Regions from separate parts of the Brevibacillus sp. NRRL NRS-603 genome, predicted to be linked through region 3. Evidence: riboswitches for the same ligand, from Rfam matches in the RefSeq annotation. Region 3 holds a riboswitch; each other region holds the start of a gene.
What was found. A riboswitch is a leader RNA that binds a small molecule or an ion and turns the genes downstream of it on or off. The one in region 3 is predicted to bind S-adenosylmethionine.
Positions count from the first base shown of each region.

Region 1: another riboswitch for S-adenosylmethionine. It lies ahead of C7R94_RS25255 (sugar ABC transporter substrate-binding protein); the one in region 3 lies ahead of C7R94_RS08630 (ABC transporter permease).
Region 2: another riboswitch for S-adenosylmethionine. It lies ahead of C7R94_RS00815 (homocysteine synthase); the one in region 3 lies ahead of C7R94_RS08630 (ABC transporter permease).
Region 4: another riboswitch for S-adenosylmethionine. It lies ahead of C7R94_RS06170 (MetQ/NlpA family ABC transporter substrate-binding protein); the one in region 3 lies ahead of C7R94_RS08630 (ABC transporter permease).

Region 1 is NZ_PXZN01000045.1:18,458-22,331, reverse strand. It holds gene C7R94_RS25265 (ABC transporter permease) at 1-140, opposite strand, end outside; gene C7R94_RS25260 (sugar ABC transporter ATP-binding protein) at 142-1,632, opposite strand; gene C7R94_RS25255 (sugar ABC transporter substrate-binding protein) at 1,726-2,748, opposite strand; SAM riboswitch class I at 2,951-3,070, opposite strand; gene C7R94_RS25250 (ATP-binding protein) at 3,273-3,874, shown strand, end outside.
Region 2 is NZ_PXZN01000002.1:103,223-107,096, forward strand. It holds gene C7R94_RS00810 (ArsR/SmtB family transcription factor) at 1-466, opposite strand, end outside; gene C7R94_RS00815 (homocysteine synthase) at 621-1,925, opposite strand; SAM riboswitch class I at 2,017-2,123, opposite strand; gene C7R94_RS00820 (rhodanese-like domain-containing protein) at 2,435-2,746, shown strand; gene C7R94_RS00825 (SCO family protein) at 2,834-3,460, shown strand; gene C7R94_RS00830 (YqzG/YhdC family protein) at 3,457-3,795, opposite strand.
Region 3 is NZ_PXZN01000012.1:247,360-251,233, forward strand. It holds gene C7R94_RS08620 (MBL fold metallo-hydrolase) at 1-169, shown strand, start outside; gene C7R94_RS08625 (sulfite exporter TauE/SafE family protein) at 201-986, shown strand; SAM riboswitch class I at 1,088-1,192, shown strand; gene C7R94_RS08630 (ABC transporter permease) at 1,302-2,234, shown strand; gene C7R94_RS08635 (ABC transporter permease) at 2,239-3,186, shown strand; gene C7R94_RS08640 (ABC transporter ATP-binding protein) at 3,200-3,874, shown strand, end outside.
Region 4 is NZ_PXZN01000011.1:36,170-40,043, forward strand. It holds gene C7R94_RS06160 (methionine ABC transporter permease) at 1-341, opposite strand, end outside; gene C7R94_RS06165 (methionine ABC transporter ATP-binding protein) at 341-1,378, opposite strand; gene C7R94_RS06170 (MetQ/NlpA family ABC transporter substrate-binding protein) at 1,421-2,251, opposite strand; SAM riboswitch class I at 2,355-2,457, opposite strand; gene C7R94_RS06175 (Na-translocating system protein MpsC family protein) at 2,678-3,034, shown strand; gene C7R94_RS06180 (ABC transporter substrate-binding protein) at 3,232-3,874, shown strand, end outside.

The DNA of each region.
Region 1 (3,874 bases), on a different contig from region 3:
GAGCGAAGAATGTCCGTCAAGTTGTCGTACGTGAAGAAATACGGGTTGGTCAAACTGAATAACAACATGACAATAACGATAACTGCAACCGTTCCGTATTTGTAAACAAAATCAAATAAGCTAAACTTTTTATCTGCCACGTTACTCACCTCCGCTTGCATAGTACATAATGAGCTCTTGTGTTGCTTCCCCGCGACTCAATTCCTTCACAATCTTGCCCTCGAACATAACGAGAATCCGGTCTGCGATTCCGATGACCTCCTGAAACTCACAGGAAAAATACAGGACGCCTTTTTTCTGCTCGGCAAGATTTCCGATCAGGCGGTAAATATCGCTTTTCGCGCCGATATCCACCCCTTTTGTCGGCTCATCAAACATAAAGAGATGAGCGTTCGTATCCAGCCATTTGCCGATCGCGACTTTTTGCTGGTTTCCTCCGCTGAGGAAACCGACCAGCTGCTTGATATCGGCTGTTTTTACACCAAGGCGCTGCACCAGCTCTCTTGCGTTAGCCGCTTCCGCCCCTCTTTTGATAAAACCGAGCCAGGATTTCTTTTTCAACGAGGCGACAGACAGATTGTTCTGCACGGACTCCTCTACGAAAATGCCTTCCTTGCGCCTTTCCTCTGGGACGAGCACGATTCCCGCATCTACGGCGTCCTTTGGAGAGCGCAGTTGGACATGTGTTCCATGCAATCGAACGGCTCCAGCCTTTGCCTCATCCGCACCGAAGAGCAATCGGGCGAGTTCAGTCTTCCCTGCCCCGACTAGACCGACGACACCCACGATTTCTCCCTCGCGAACCTTCAGGTCGACTCCCGTTACTTTGCCGCCAGCCACACCTGACGCCTCAAAAATCGTTTCGCCAATCGGCACTGCAAGCTTTGGGAACTCCTCGTCAAAGCTTTTGCCCAGCATGTTCGCAATCACTTCGTCCATATTGGTCTTTGCCGTCTCTGTGGTCACAACATGCTGTCCATCGCGCATGATGGTGATCCGATCACAGATTTCAAAGATTTCCGGCAGGCGGTGGGAGATATAAATGATCCCAACTCCAGCTTTTTTCAGCTGCGCAATGATTTGAAATAGCCGCTCGCTCTCCTTCGTGCTCAACGGCGCTGTCGGTTCGTCGAAAATGACGTACTTCGCCTTTTGAACAGTAGCCCGTGCAATCAAAATCAATTGCTTTTCCGACAGCGTACATTCTTCGACGAGCATCCGCACTGGAATGGAAAAGCCGAAGTTTTTTAATATCTGCTCCGTTTCGTTGTACAAGCTCTGCCAGTTGATCAGTCCCTTTGTTTTCGCCTGGACGAGCTGGTCCGCCAAAATGTTTTCGGCGACGCTCAAATACGGGATCAAGGCGGTGTCCACTTCCTGATATACACATTGAATGCCCTGTGCTTTGGCGTCCTGCGGAGATTGAATCGACACAGCCTGTCCATCGATGGTGATCGTACCGCCATCTGCCTGATACGCTCCCGTGAGGATTTTCATCAGGGTACTCTTTCCCGCGCCATTGGCTCCGAGCAATGCGTGAACCTCTCCTGCGCGCACCTCAAAATCGACGGATCGCAGGGCAGGAACCCCAGAAAACTGTTTCGTCATCCCTTTCATCTGCAATGTGGACATGTTTCACACCTCCTGTTTACCTGCGTGTTCCCACCTCTATAAGGAAAAATCCCGTTGATGGATACGAATCAACGGGAAAAGCCAATTTGGTTCTTACTTGCCCCACTCTTGTACGTATTGGGACAGGTCGCCCATCGTTACTTTTTTATCCTTCGGCAGGTCTTCCTGTTTCACCAGCACTGGGTTCAGCTTCACGTTGTCTGGCACTTGCTCGCCTTTGATTTTTTGGAACACAGTTTGGGCATGGATGCGTCCGATATTGGATGGGTCTACCGCTGCCGTCGCTGCCCACGGAGAGTTTTCCGCCTGGATCATTTGCAGATCCTCATCACTCAAATCGATGGAGTATACTTTGATTTCCGTACGTCCTGCTTGCTGGATGGCACGTGTTGCGCCTTTGGCAAATTCATCCCAAGCCGCCCATACCGCTGTGATGTCACCTTTGTTCGGATACTTTTTCAAGATCGCTTCCATCTGCGTCTGTGTATCGAGTGCCGTATTGTTGGTAGCAGAACCGAATGCCGCAATCTCTTTCAAGTCCGGGTATTTCTTCTGGAAAGCTTCATACGTCACTTGACGTTTTTCCATTGGCGCAAAGCCAGCTACCCAAATTTTCACAATATTGCCTTTGCCATTTGTATCCGCCGCCAGCTTCTCCAGGCTCAGCTCTGCCAACTTGTTGTCATCCTGCGCCACAACTGGCACACCTGGAATGTTGATGTCTGTATCAAACAAGACAACCGGGATTTTTTTATCCACGGCCTTTTGCGTGCCCTGCTGTAACGCTTCTGCCGTACCATGGTCGATTAGAATGCCATCAAACTTTTGGTTCACAGCTGCATCGAGGTTGGATGACATTTTTGCCAGATCGGTATCTGCGTTGAATACAGTCAACTCGCCGCCGTTTTTCTCTACCTCTGTCTTCACTCCATTGATATATTGGGCGGAGAACGTCCCTACGTTTTGACGCATGATCAGTGCGATTCTCTTCGCCTTCTCTCCCGAAGCACCGCCGTTTGTGCTGCCTGTTCCGGTTGTTGCCCCGCTGCCGCATGCCGTCACAAGAACAGATGCTGCCAAAACAAGTGATGTGATCAGACCGAGTTTCTTTTTCATTGAGATGTTCCCCCTTTTTCTTTTTACTTCCTGAACCTTCTGCGTTTGAAGCGCTCCCGCTATTTCTTCCGAAGCGAACAGTCTTCACTCACTGCGGGGCATATGCCGAAGAGTAGACTGGAAATGCGCTTCTTCCCCACGACACCTACGCAAAAAATCCTCTTTCACAGAGAAAGAGGACAAAAATCGACAAGATTCTCGCCTCTTATCTGTCAGGTAATCTACCTGTTGGAGTTAGCACCTTGGCTCGAAAGAACACATTCTCTCGTGCTAGGTTGCCGGGCTTCATAGGGCCATTCCCTCAGCCTTCTCTTGATAAGAGTAGTTTCTATTTTCAAAACGTTTGTATAAGTATATACAGAATATAATCTGGCAATTACCTATCTGTCAACTAGGTTTACCGAAAGAATTTTCTTGATAAATATTCCAGTTTCTTCTGTAGCATCGAGAGGGATTTTGTTGTGTCTTGTCGAATTATCGTAGATTGATACAAGCCTAGCAAATATTTGCGATGGGGATGCTACATGAGTCTATTAAAAGAAGTCATTCTTCAATGGTTTTTTGCCATTATCCCGTTTGTGTTTTTCAACATTTATTACCGTGACAAAATGAGGAACTACAGCCGTTCCTTTATTGCCATTACCAGCTCAGCCTGCATGTTTCTCGCGATGACCTTCGCCCCGAGTGTCATGAATGGCATGTTTTTTGATATCCGACATGTCATCATTCTTTTCGGACTGGTTTATGGCGGAATCGAGATTGCCATGCTCCTTCTGATTGAAGCCTTGGTTTATCGGTACTACCTAGGTGGAGAAGGGACATGGGTTGCCATGCTGATCCTTACAGTCAATTTTGTCATATCACTCTTTTTGTATCGACACTACAAAGCCAGTTATCGGAAAACACTGTATCTTTTTATGACGAGTGCGATTTTTTCTACGGTTGCTTTAGGGACTACTTATTACTTTTTTCCCACCTATGTAACTCAACACCTCGTTTACTACACCATAGCGATTCCTATTCAAAACTTTTTCGGCCTCTGGTTATTAATGTCGCTTTTCAGCAAATGCGTTTCGGATAAGGAGCTGTTTATCCGCCACGCGCAAAACGAAAAAATCCAGACGAT
Region 2 (3,874 bases), on a different contig from region 3:
CTTCTGCATCAACGGAAGCAATATGTCCGATGTACGATTCAAAAAAGAGGTGCGTACGGCAGGCTTTCTGCAAAGCGGCGCAATCATCCTTGCTTCCTAGTGCAGCCTTCCGTCGTGCTTCCTGCATATTTTCACCGAGATAAGGGAGGGCCTCGTATCGGAGCTGTTCGGTTGAAAGCTCTCTGACATACGAGAGAAAGGAATCTAGATCAGCGAAAGGGCAAAGATCGAGCAGTTGCAAAAGCGTCTTCCACGTGTTGTGCTCCTTGGCATAGTCGACCTCTTGCCGTACAGGAGGTGATAGCTCGTCCAACAGTTGACGCCAGTAGGCAGGAGGGTGTTCCATCGTGTGATGCAATTGATCGTAGGTAGCGGCAGCGATTCCCAAGGCAGCTTCGAATAAAGGAGAATATGAGAGCTCAACCCGATAGGTCGTTCGTTCACTGCCAATGTTTAAAATCTTCATGTGATCATCCTTCCAAAATTTGTACATAATTATGTATTTTATAGATACCGAATCTTAAATTCAATATTTTTCGAACAGAAATAGAAAAGGAAAAGAAGAATCACAGATCTCTGTCCAAAGAGATGACGTGATTCTTCTTCCTGAAAAGGTAGGGTTAACCTACCGTGGATAATTGCGAGGCACGCTGTAGTGCTTGCTCCAAATCAGAGATGATATCGTCGATCGATTCTGTGCCGACGGAGAGGCGGATAAGTCCCGGGGTCACTCCGGCTGCTGCCTGCTCTTCTTCTGTCATCTGCTGATGTGTTGTGCTCGCTGGATGAATGATGAGTGACTTGGAGTCCCCGACATTTGCGAGATGGGAGAACAGCTTCACTGACTCGATCAATGTTTTTCCTGCCTCAACGCCACCGCGAATTCCAAAGGTCAGGATCGCGCCAGCACCTTTTGGCAAATATTTTCGGGCCAATTCACGCTGGGAGTCTGACTCCAATCCCGGATAACTCACCCACTCTACCGCAGAGTGATTGGCGAGGAACTGGGCTACTGCCAAGGCGTTCTGGCTATGCCGCTCGATCCGCAGATGCAGTGTTTCTAATCCTTGCAGGAACAAGAAGGAATTGATTGGAGCGACTGCTGCTCCGATATCGCGCTGGAGCTGAACACGTGCCTTGATAATATAGGCCAGCGGACCGACTGCCTCTGTATAAACGACGCCATGGTAGCTTGGGTCTGGTGTAGTCAGACCTGGGAATTTTCCGTTGTTCCAGTCGAATTTTCCAGAGTCTACGATGATACCGCCAATTGCTGTTCCGTGGCCGCCGATGAATTTGGTGGTGGAGTGCACGACGATATCAGCCCCGTGCTCAAAAGGACGGCACAAAATCGGCGTTGCGAAGGTGTTATCCACGATCAAAGGCACGCCATTTTCATGTGCAATATGGGCGATCGCCTCGATATCAGCGACATCAATGCGCGGGTTGCCGATTGTCTCGCAAAACACGGCTCTTGTCTTTTCATTGATATAGGCACGGAAGTTTTCTGGATTGGATTGATCTGCAAAATGAACCTTGATTCCGAGGCGGGGAAGAGTGTGGGCGAACAGGTTGTAGGTACCGCCGTAGAGGCTGCTGGAAGCGACGATCTCGTCTCCTGCATGCGCAATATTTAAGATGGCGAATGTAATGGCAGCTTGCCCGGATGCGGTCGCGAGTGCACCAACACCACCTTCGAGCAGGGCAACACGCTTCTCAAACACATCCTGCGTGGGATTCATGATGCGTGTATAGATGTTCCCAAACTCTTTTAAGCCAAACAGGTTGGCTGCATGCTCCGTATCGCGGAAAACATAGGAGGTTGTCTGATAGATCGGAACAGCACGTGAGCCTGTTACAGGGTCAACCTCCTGCCCACCGTGTACCGCAAGTGTTTCTGGCTTCCATTGTTGTTGATCGGACATGTCCATCTCTCCTTTTGCTAATGGGGAATCGGCTAATAAAAAACGGAGCATTCTCCTGAGAAGAAGAAGGCTCCGAACATGCACGGGCTTTTGTTCATCTCTCAGAATCACTGGATTCTGCAGGAATTGGCACCATGCAGCTAGTCTGCTGGTTGCCGGGTTTCGTAGGGCCTGTCCCTCCACCGCTCTTGATGAAAATAATTGTTGTCGTAATTGTATGAAAATAAAACCTTGCTGTCAATGAGGAATATACAGTTATCGGGGAGGTTTTTATGTATATATGGATGAAAGGTGTTCACTCATGCCATTAATTTGTAACGGTTTTGTCTCAACCTGTTCACATCCCGTGTGGCTATTGCCGCATCGAAATAGGAGATAATGGTAGAAAATGGGGAGCATAGATGCATGGTGAAGCCAAGTGCTCTTCGCGTTAGAAAAGTAAAATAGCGTATGATATCATGGAGGTGGTTACAACTGATCTGATCGTACATATAGGAGGATAAATAACGATGAGCCATGGAGTAAAGGAAATTACACCACAAGAGCTGTTGGAAAAGCTGGAAGCCAAAGAGGAGCTGCAAGTCATTGATGTACGCGAAGTCGATGAGTGGAATGCGGGTCACATTAAAGAGGCAAAGCTGATCCCACTCGGCTTTTTGCCGCATCGTATTGATGAACTGGATAAGAACATTCCGATTGTGATGGTTTGCCGCAGTGGTGCCAGAAGCAATACAGCTACAGAGTATTTGAGTGCACAAGGGTATGACGTGGCGAATATGGTTGGCGGCATGCTCGCATGGCCAGGTGAAGTGGAACAGTAAGACGTTGTTGTGATAGAAACAGTGTGAATGCCTCCCGTGTTTAAACAGGAGGCATCACGCATGGGACAAGCAGGGAGGTAGCAACCCGTGAGTGAAGGAACACAATTGCAGCAGGAATCTGCAATGAAGAAGCATTGGTTTCCTGTGCTAGCTGGTATTATCATTTTGGCTATCGTCGGAGTATTTGGTTATAATTACATGACAAAAGAGAAGATCGAGGTGTTGAAGCCGATCGCGGACTTCACCTTAGACAACAGTGACGGAACAACCTATACATTTAATTCAAGTGCTGGCAAGGTACGACTGGTAGAGTTTATGTTTACCAAGTGCCCGGATATTTGTCCGGCGACTACGTTCAACATGGCCAAGCTGCAAGATCAGTTGAAAGAAAAGGGACTGTTCGGAGACAAGGTGGAGTTTGTTTCCATTTCTTTTGACCCTGATAACGATACGCCGGAAGTCTTGCAGGACTATGCAGCCAAGTTCAAGGCAGATCAGAGTGGCTGGAAGTTCCTGCGCGGGGATGCTCAGGCTGTAGAGAAAGTGACGAAGGATTTTGGTCTGATGGTCATTAAGGAGCCAGATGGTTCTTATTCCCACACGGCTCGCATGTTCCTTGTGGATGGAGAGGGAAACATGCGCCGCGCGTACGGGATGGCAGCCAACATGGAGCTGGAAGTCATGATGAAAGAGATGGTACAGCTCGCTGACTAGCGGGTCTCCTCATAGGAGATGTTTACGACTTCTTCTGATTGATTCACGAATTCAATATGAACGAGTAACGCCCACCTGCGATTGCTTTCTTGAAGCAAGAGCTTAAACGTCTCTTCCGACGTGGTGGGCGTTTTTTGTTTTCGTCCGACATGCAGGTAGTCCACAATTTGAGCGTTTGGATATCGCTTCATCGTTTCCTGCACCGCGAGTCTGCCCCATTTTGCATAGGGAGGCTGGGCATAGGTAGGAAACGGCTGAAAGATGAGCAGGAAAAGTACGATAGAGAGAAGGGGCATCATGTTCCGATAGCGAAATAGGCGACGAGCGGCTTGCACTTGCTTATCCGCCTCCTTTTCGAAATGGCTTGCCATGTATTTTGAAGACTTTTCGGAATATCATTCGTAGAAAATAATG
Region 3 (3,874 bases):
GGATGAGATTCCTCACGAGAAGCCAGTTCTCGTACAGTGCCGCTCCGGTGTCCGATCCGCCATTGGAGCAAGCATCCTGAAAGCAAACGGATTCAAGGATGTAATAAATTTGAGCGGCGGAATCTTGAAATGGCAACTAGACGGCTTGGCAGTTGTAGAACGAGGATAAAACGAAGCGAGGAGTTGCAAAGAGTGAGCCTATGACTATCGATCTTGTGATCACACTGTTTGTTATCGGTTTCGCGGGATCGTTTATTTCTGGTCTCGTGGGAATCGGGGGCTCCATCATCAAGTATCCAATGCTTCTGTACATTCCGCCCGCCCTTGGATTTGTTGCTTACACAGCTCACGAAGTATCCGGAATAAGTGCCGTCCAAGTATTTTTTGCCACCCTAGCTGCTGTTTGGACTCTGCGCAAAGATAAGGTTATCCATTACCAGCTCGTTCTGTGCATGGGAAGTGCCATTATTGTCGGTAGCTTGCTTGGAGGATATGGAGGAAAATATCTTTCCGCAGAAGCCATCCATATCGTTTACGCCATTCTGGCCACCATTGCTGTCATCTTGATGTTCCTGCCAAAAAAGCGAGTAGATGAACGTGAAAATACCAAGGTTATCTTTCATAAACCAACAGCCGTATTATCCGCTTTGATTGTAGGAGGAGCCTCCGGAATTGTTGGGGCCGCTGGCGCTTTTATTTTGGTTCCCATCATGTTGATCATCCTCAAGATACCGACGAGAGTTGCAATTGCTTCCTCTCTTGCCATCACGTTTCTTTCCTCCATCGGTTCGACCGTAGGGAAATGGATGGCGGGGGACATATTGCTGTGGCCATCCGTGATCATGGTAATCGCAAGCATCATGGCAGCGCCGCTCGGTGCGAAGGTCAGCAAATGTTTGGGTACCCGTATTCTCCAAACTATTCTTGCCTTGTTGATCCTAGCCACCACGATTAAGATTTGGGCAGACATTTTTATATTTCCATAAAAAATAAAGAAAAATCAATTGTCATTGAACAGCATTGACATATCCGAGTAAAATGATAAGATAAAAAAGAATTTTACGATGAAATTAAATTTCATAGAACATTCTTATCGAGAGTGGTGGAGGGACTGGCCCGATGAAACCCGGCAACCTTGGTCTGATTGACCTTACGGTGCTAATTCCTGCGGAGTTATTCTGCGAGATGAGAAGGTGGGAACCGTGCAATCGCCCCTCTTCTTTTCGGAGAGGGGTTTTCTATATTTTCAATTCATTGTATTTATATCTTTTTACTTTGTTTTTTGTGAAGGAGGAAACAACGTGCTTCATTATGCAGTCAAGCGTGGCTTTCTCATGATCGTTACGCTGTGGATTATTGTCACGGTAACATTTGTGACCATGCACCTGATTCCGGGTGATCCATTCGCTTCTGACGCCAAAATGCTTCCGGAAGAAGTAGTGAAGAACATGCGGGCGGAGTACAACCTGGATCAGCCAATCACGGTACAGTACTTGCTCTATCTGAAAGGACTGCTGCAATTTGACTTGGGGCCCTCTATCCAGTCCAAGACGAGGGATGTGAACAAGCTGATTGCAGAGGGATTTCCCGCCTCGGCTGTTCTGGGACTCCAGTCGTTTATTGTCGCGCTAGTAGGTGGAATCACACTGGGAATCGTAGCGGCACTCTATCACAATCGAACGCTGGATTTCTTGTCCATGTTTGCAGCGATCATCGGAATTTCCGTCCCCAGCTTTATTCTAGCGCCACTGTTGATCAAGTACTTGGCGGTCAAATGGGAGCTATTTCCCGTTGCTGCGTGGGGGAGCTGGGAACACTCGATTCTTCCAACGCTTGCGCTCGCTATCGGTCCGCTCGCCATTATTGCCCGTTTTGTTCGAGCCAGTATGCTTGAGGTTTGGCAACAGGAATACATAAGTACAGCGGAGGCAAAAGGGCTTGGCACCTTTTCCATTGTCGTTAGACACGGGATGCGCAACGCCATACTGCCGGTTCTTACTTTTATTGGTCCGCTGTTTGCCAACCTGATGACCGGAACCTTTGTGGTGGAAAAGATTTTCGCCATTCCCGGGCTCGGCAAATACTTCGTGGAAAGCATTTTTAACCGCGATTATCCTGTTATTTTGGGAACGACAGTCTTTTACAGCTTTGTGCTCATTTTTACTTTGTACATGATCGACCTGCTGTATCGGGTGATTGACCCGCGCATCAGATTGACGAGTGGAGGGAAGTAGCGTTATGGCCAATCAGGCAACACAACTGGATTCCTTGTTTCGACCAGTCGACCGAAACCGGCTATCCGAGGAAACTTGGGAACGTCCCAGTCTTGGGTATTGGCCGGAGGTATGGCAGCGGGTATGCAGCAACAAGCTGGCCATGCTCGGGTTCTTCCTGCTTATGGCAGTGGTGACCCTCTCGATTATCGGTCCGATGCTCGTTCCCCACAGCCCGCATGAACAGTCATTGACAAAAGGAAATCTGCCATTGTCGGGCGAGCACTGGTTTGGAACGGATGACTTGGGGCGGGACATGTGGGCACGTACCTGGGCAGGCGGTCAAATCTCTTTGTTTATTGGTGTGGCGGCAGCAGCCATCGACCTAGTGATTGGGGTATGCATCGGCGGGATATCCGGTTATATGGCAGGCAGAAACAAGCTGGGAGACCGTGTGGACAACATCCTAATGCGGTTGGCTGAAATTCTATACAGTATTCCGTATTTGCTAGTAGTAATCCTGCTGATGGTGGTACTGGAGCCTGGTCTCTCAACGATCATAATTGCCCTTTCCCTGACTGGCTGGGTGGGGATGGCCCGCCTGGTCAGAGGACAAATCATGCAGATCAAGCGTCAGGAGTTTGTGCTGGCCGCAGAAAAGCTGGGCACCTCTCATGTCAAAATCATTATGAAGCATCTGGTGCCGAATACGATCGGCGTCATCATCGTCAACCTGACCTTTACGATCCCGCACGCGATTTTCGCCGAATCGTTTCTCAGCTTTCTTGGGCTGGGTGTGCAAGCGCCAACCGCCAGCTGGGGAACCATGGCTAACGACGCGCTGGCGGTTATGCTGAGCGGGCAGTGGTGGCGTCTGTTTTTTCCGGGATTCATGATTTCGCTTACCATGTTCGCGTGCAATGCACTCGGGGACGGCTTGCAGGACGCACTGGACCCACGGATCAGGAGATGAGGGGGAGTACATCATGAAGCCATTGTTAGAAGTAGATCAGTTGCGCGTCTCCTTTCGCACGTACGGTGGAGAGGTGCAGGCAGTAAGAGGGGTTTCTTTTTCTGTGAAGGAGGGAGAGACACTGGCAATTGTCGGGGAAAGCGGCTGCGGAAAAAGTGTGACTGCCCGAGCATTGATGGGGATGATTCCTCCGCGGTCCGGTCAGGTAAAAGGCGGCAGCATTCGGTTTCGCGGGCGTGAACTGACTGGGCTGACGAAGCTGGAATGGCAGCAGGTTCGCGGCTCGCAGATCGGCATGATCTTCCAAGACCCGATGATATCGCTGAACCCCACGATGAAAATCGGTCAGCAGATTGCGGAAGGGCTGATCAAACATCGAAAGCAGACGAAGACGGAAGCAAAAGAAGAGACACGGAAACTACTGGAGAGGGTGGGCATTCCGGAAGCGGCGAGACGATTTGAACAATATCCGCACGAGCTAAGTGGAGGCATGCGGCAGCGTGTCGGAATCGCCATGGCGCTTGCTTGCCAGCCGCAGTTGGTTATCGCAGACGAGCCGACGACAGCGCTCGACGTGACCATTCAGGCCCAAATCCTACGTCTGATGAAGGAGTTGCAGAAGCAGTTGAACACGTCGATCATTTTGATCACCCACGATCTGGGTGTAGTCGCGGAGGTGGCCGATCAT
Region 4 (3,874 bases), on a different contig from region 3:
AGGGCCGTTTCCATCAGGCGTGAGATGTACGGCGATGTATAGACGATGAGCGGCACAATGGCTCCTTCAATCCCAATCGAAGTGCCCACGATCAACTCCGTAAAAGGAATGATTGCAACCATGAGGATAATAAAAGGCAGTGAACGCACAATGTTGATGAGCGTATTCAAGGTGTGATAGATGATCTTGTTCGGGAAAAGGTGATTCGCCTGTGTGATGACCAACAAAATCCCGAGCGGAATCCCGATCAATGTCGCAATGAACAACGAAAACCCGACCATGATGACGGTCTCTTGCAGGGATTGCCCGAATACCGGAATCATTTCAATTAGACGCTCCATTAGCTCCGCACCTCCTCTGGTGACACAATATCTACGCGGTAGACGGATTCGCGCAAGAAGCGAATGCCATCCTGAATGGGCTGGTCTTCACCAGAAATGTGCAAAAGCAAAATGCCAAGCGCTGTTCCCTTAATGGTCGTAATCGAGCCGTACAACAGATTGGTGCTAATCGGAAAGCGTGCGGACAAGGTGCCTAGAACAGGATCGAGAGCGGCATCTCCGCGAAAGGCAACGCGAACAATTTTGGAAACAGGCCCTGTATCTTTTATTTTGGACAAGATCTCCTGTGGCACCTGATCGTCGAAAACCGTTTTGATAAAATTACGGGTCGTTTGCTCTTGCGGATTGCTGAACACATCCAGAACGGAGCCTTGCTCGATGACAACGCCATTTTCCATGATGGCTACCTGGTCGCAGATTTTTTTGATGACCTGCATTTCATGTGTAATCAGCACGATGGTCAGGTTGAACTTTCGATTGATGTCGAGCAACAGCTCCAGGATCGATTCGGTCGTCTGCGGGTCGAGAGCGGAAGTCGCTTCGTCACAGAGCAGAATTTCCGGATCGGTCGCAAGCGCACGAGCGATGCCCACCCGTTGCTTTTGTCCACCGGATAGCTGAGAAGGATAAGCGTTTGCTTTATCAGACAAGCCAACCAAGCCGAGAAGGTCTTCTACCTTGCGCTTAATGACATCTTTGGGGACGCGATTCATCCGCAAGATTTCCGCCACATTGTCAAAGACATTATAGGAAGAGAGCAGGTTGAAGTGTTGAAAAATAATCCCGATCTTTTTGCGAGCTTGCCGCAGCTCCTTTTCCTTGAGGGCCAGCATGTTCTGGCCATTGACGATCACAGAACCGCTCGTTGGCTTCTCCAACAGGTTGATGGTACGGAGCAGGGTACTTTTCCCCGCTCCGCTAAAGCCGATAACCCCGTAGATTTGTCCTTTTTCCACCTGTAGGGATACGCCCTTCAATGCTTTTACCTGCTTGTTTCCTACTTGATACGACTTATGAATATCGGTTAGCTGTATCATAACGAGTTCTCCTTGTTGTTCTTGATGTTCCTGGCGTGGATTTTACCAGGACGGCAGTACAGCTCCTTCAAAACGTTCGTCGATGAATTTTTTCACTTCTTCGGAACGGTAGATGTCCACCAGCTTTTTGACAGCAGGGTTGTCTTTGTTGGTTTCGTTGACTGCCAGGATGTTTACGTATGGAGAATCAGCCGTCTCAGCGAAGATCGCATCTTTTTTCGGGGAGTAGCCAGCTTCCATTGCGAAATTCGTATTAATTGAAGCAACCTCTACGTTGCTCAGTGAGCGCGCCAGGAAAGCAGCCTCCAGCTCTTTGAATTGCAAATTTTTTGGATTTTCTACGATGTCCAGTGGTGTTGCGTTGTCGCCCACGCCATCCTTGAGCTTAATTAAGCCGGCTGCCTGATAGAGCAGAAGGGCGCGTGCTCGGTTGGTCGGGTCGTTTTGGATGCCGACAACGCCGCCTGCCGGGATGTCCTCCACTTTTTTATGCTTGGTGGAGTACAGGCCCATCGGGTACGTCACGGTTTTTCCGACCTCGACGATTTTGGTTTTGTGATCTTGATTGAACTTCGCCAAGAACGGAATGGTTTGGAAGCTGTTCACATCGAGGTTTCCTTTATCGAGCGCTTGGTTCGGCTGTACGTAATCGTTGAAAACGACGACTTCGACGTCGAGCCCTTTGCCTTTGGCGACTTCTTTCACTTTGTTTAGAATCTCTTCGTGCGGGCCGCCAGTGACGCCCACTTTGAGCGAGGTTTGTTCAGCAGTAGTGCCGCCGTTAGCAGGAGCAGCTTCTTGTTTACCGCCGCAAGCCGTTACGAGCGATGCAGCGAGCAGTAGTGTAGTGAGTAGTAGACCAGTCTTTTTCATGAAAATAACCCCTTTTCTCTGGATGTAAGATGGAAAAGAAAAAAGCCTCTTCCGACAGAAGAGGCGAAAACTGCGAGTATGTAACCACACTGCAACAATACCTCTCTTATCTGTCGGAATAAATTCCGCTGGATTTGGCACCGTATCGTTTGCGATAGGTTGCCGAGGTGTCATAGGGCCAGTCCCTCAACCTCTCTTCATAAGAGAATGTGCTATGAAATTATCATTCCAAACATTGTTGTTAATTCTTATTTGGATAGTTGGATTATAACGACTGATTTTTCAGGTGTCAACTGTTTTTGCAAACGAATGACTTGGTGGAAAAATGTGAAATTGATCTAAATACGAATATTCTATTGAAGAATCGGAAAATCATTTGTATAATGAGAGCGAATGAACCCGATACCAGCTATCGCAGGTGATGACATGACTCTCGTGGACTCCAATGAAACCAGAAAAAAGCTGTCTGCCATCTATAATGAGATAGCAAAAGAGTTGTTCGGATTTGGAACGACTTTGCTCCGAGTCACGATTGAAAATCAGATGATTACGTTCCAAGCCAAGCATCGCCGCTCTCCGCGCTCACAAGCGTTGGAAGGAGAAGCACCGGCCCTCAAGCTCGAAGTCGATTTTCGCATGTCCCTTCTTTATAAGAAGAAACTGAGAGAACGATTGGAAGAAGAGATGGGGTTGCCGTTGGAGGCCGTGCTGAGGGACTATGATGCGCCTACGCAGTGGGCGATCACGAATGTTATTTTAGCTGAATCAGAACTGAATACCTGACGCAATCGTTCGGATTTTCTCTTTTGATCTATCTTAAGGGGAGACCGTAGACTTTGCGTAAAAACGGGTGTCACTTCTCTTTGTTTACGAAGAAAAGTGCTCTTGTTTAGAATGATACGTTCTAATCAAGGGTGCTTTTCTTTTTATTGTATCACCATATTTTGTCATCAAATGAACCCAACTGGAGGAGAATTACGATGAAAAAATTACTTGCTGGAATCCTGTCTTTTTCTATGATGTCACTGGCTCTCGCTGGCTGTGGCAGCAATGATCAACCACAGGCGGGAGGAGCTGGCGGCGAAGCCAAGGGCGAACCACAAAAGCTGGTCATCTCCACATGGGGCTTCTCCGAAGACTTTTTCCGCAAAGAAGTATATGAGCCGTTTGAAAAAGAACATAACGTGAAAATCGTGCTGGAAATCGGAAATAATGCAGAGCGCCTGAACAAAATTCGCCAAGGAAGCTCCGATGTAGACTTGATCTACCTCTCTGACTACTATGCACAGCAAGGGATTGAGAGTGGCGCATTTGAAAAAATCGACCGCAGCCGCATCACGAACTTGGATCAAATCTACGACATCGCCAAAGCACCACTGGGCGAGGAGTATGGTCCAGCCTATACGATTGGCCAATTCGGGATTGCCTACAATCCAAAGCTCGTGAAAACCGAGATCAAGGATTGGAAAGATCTGTGGAACCCGGAGCTGGCGGGCAAGCTGACACTGCCAAGCATTACGTCCACGACAGGCCCGATGGTTCTCGACAGTGCTTCTGCGGTTGCGGGCAGCAAGGAATTTAACGAGGATCAAGCCTTCGCGAAAATGAAAGAAGTCAACCAAA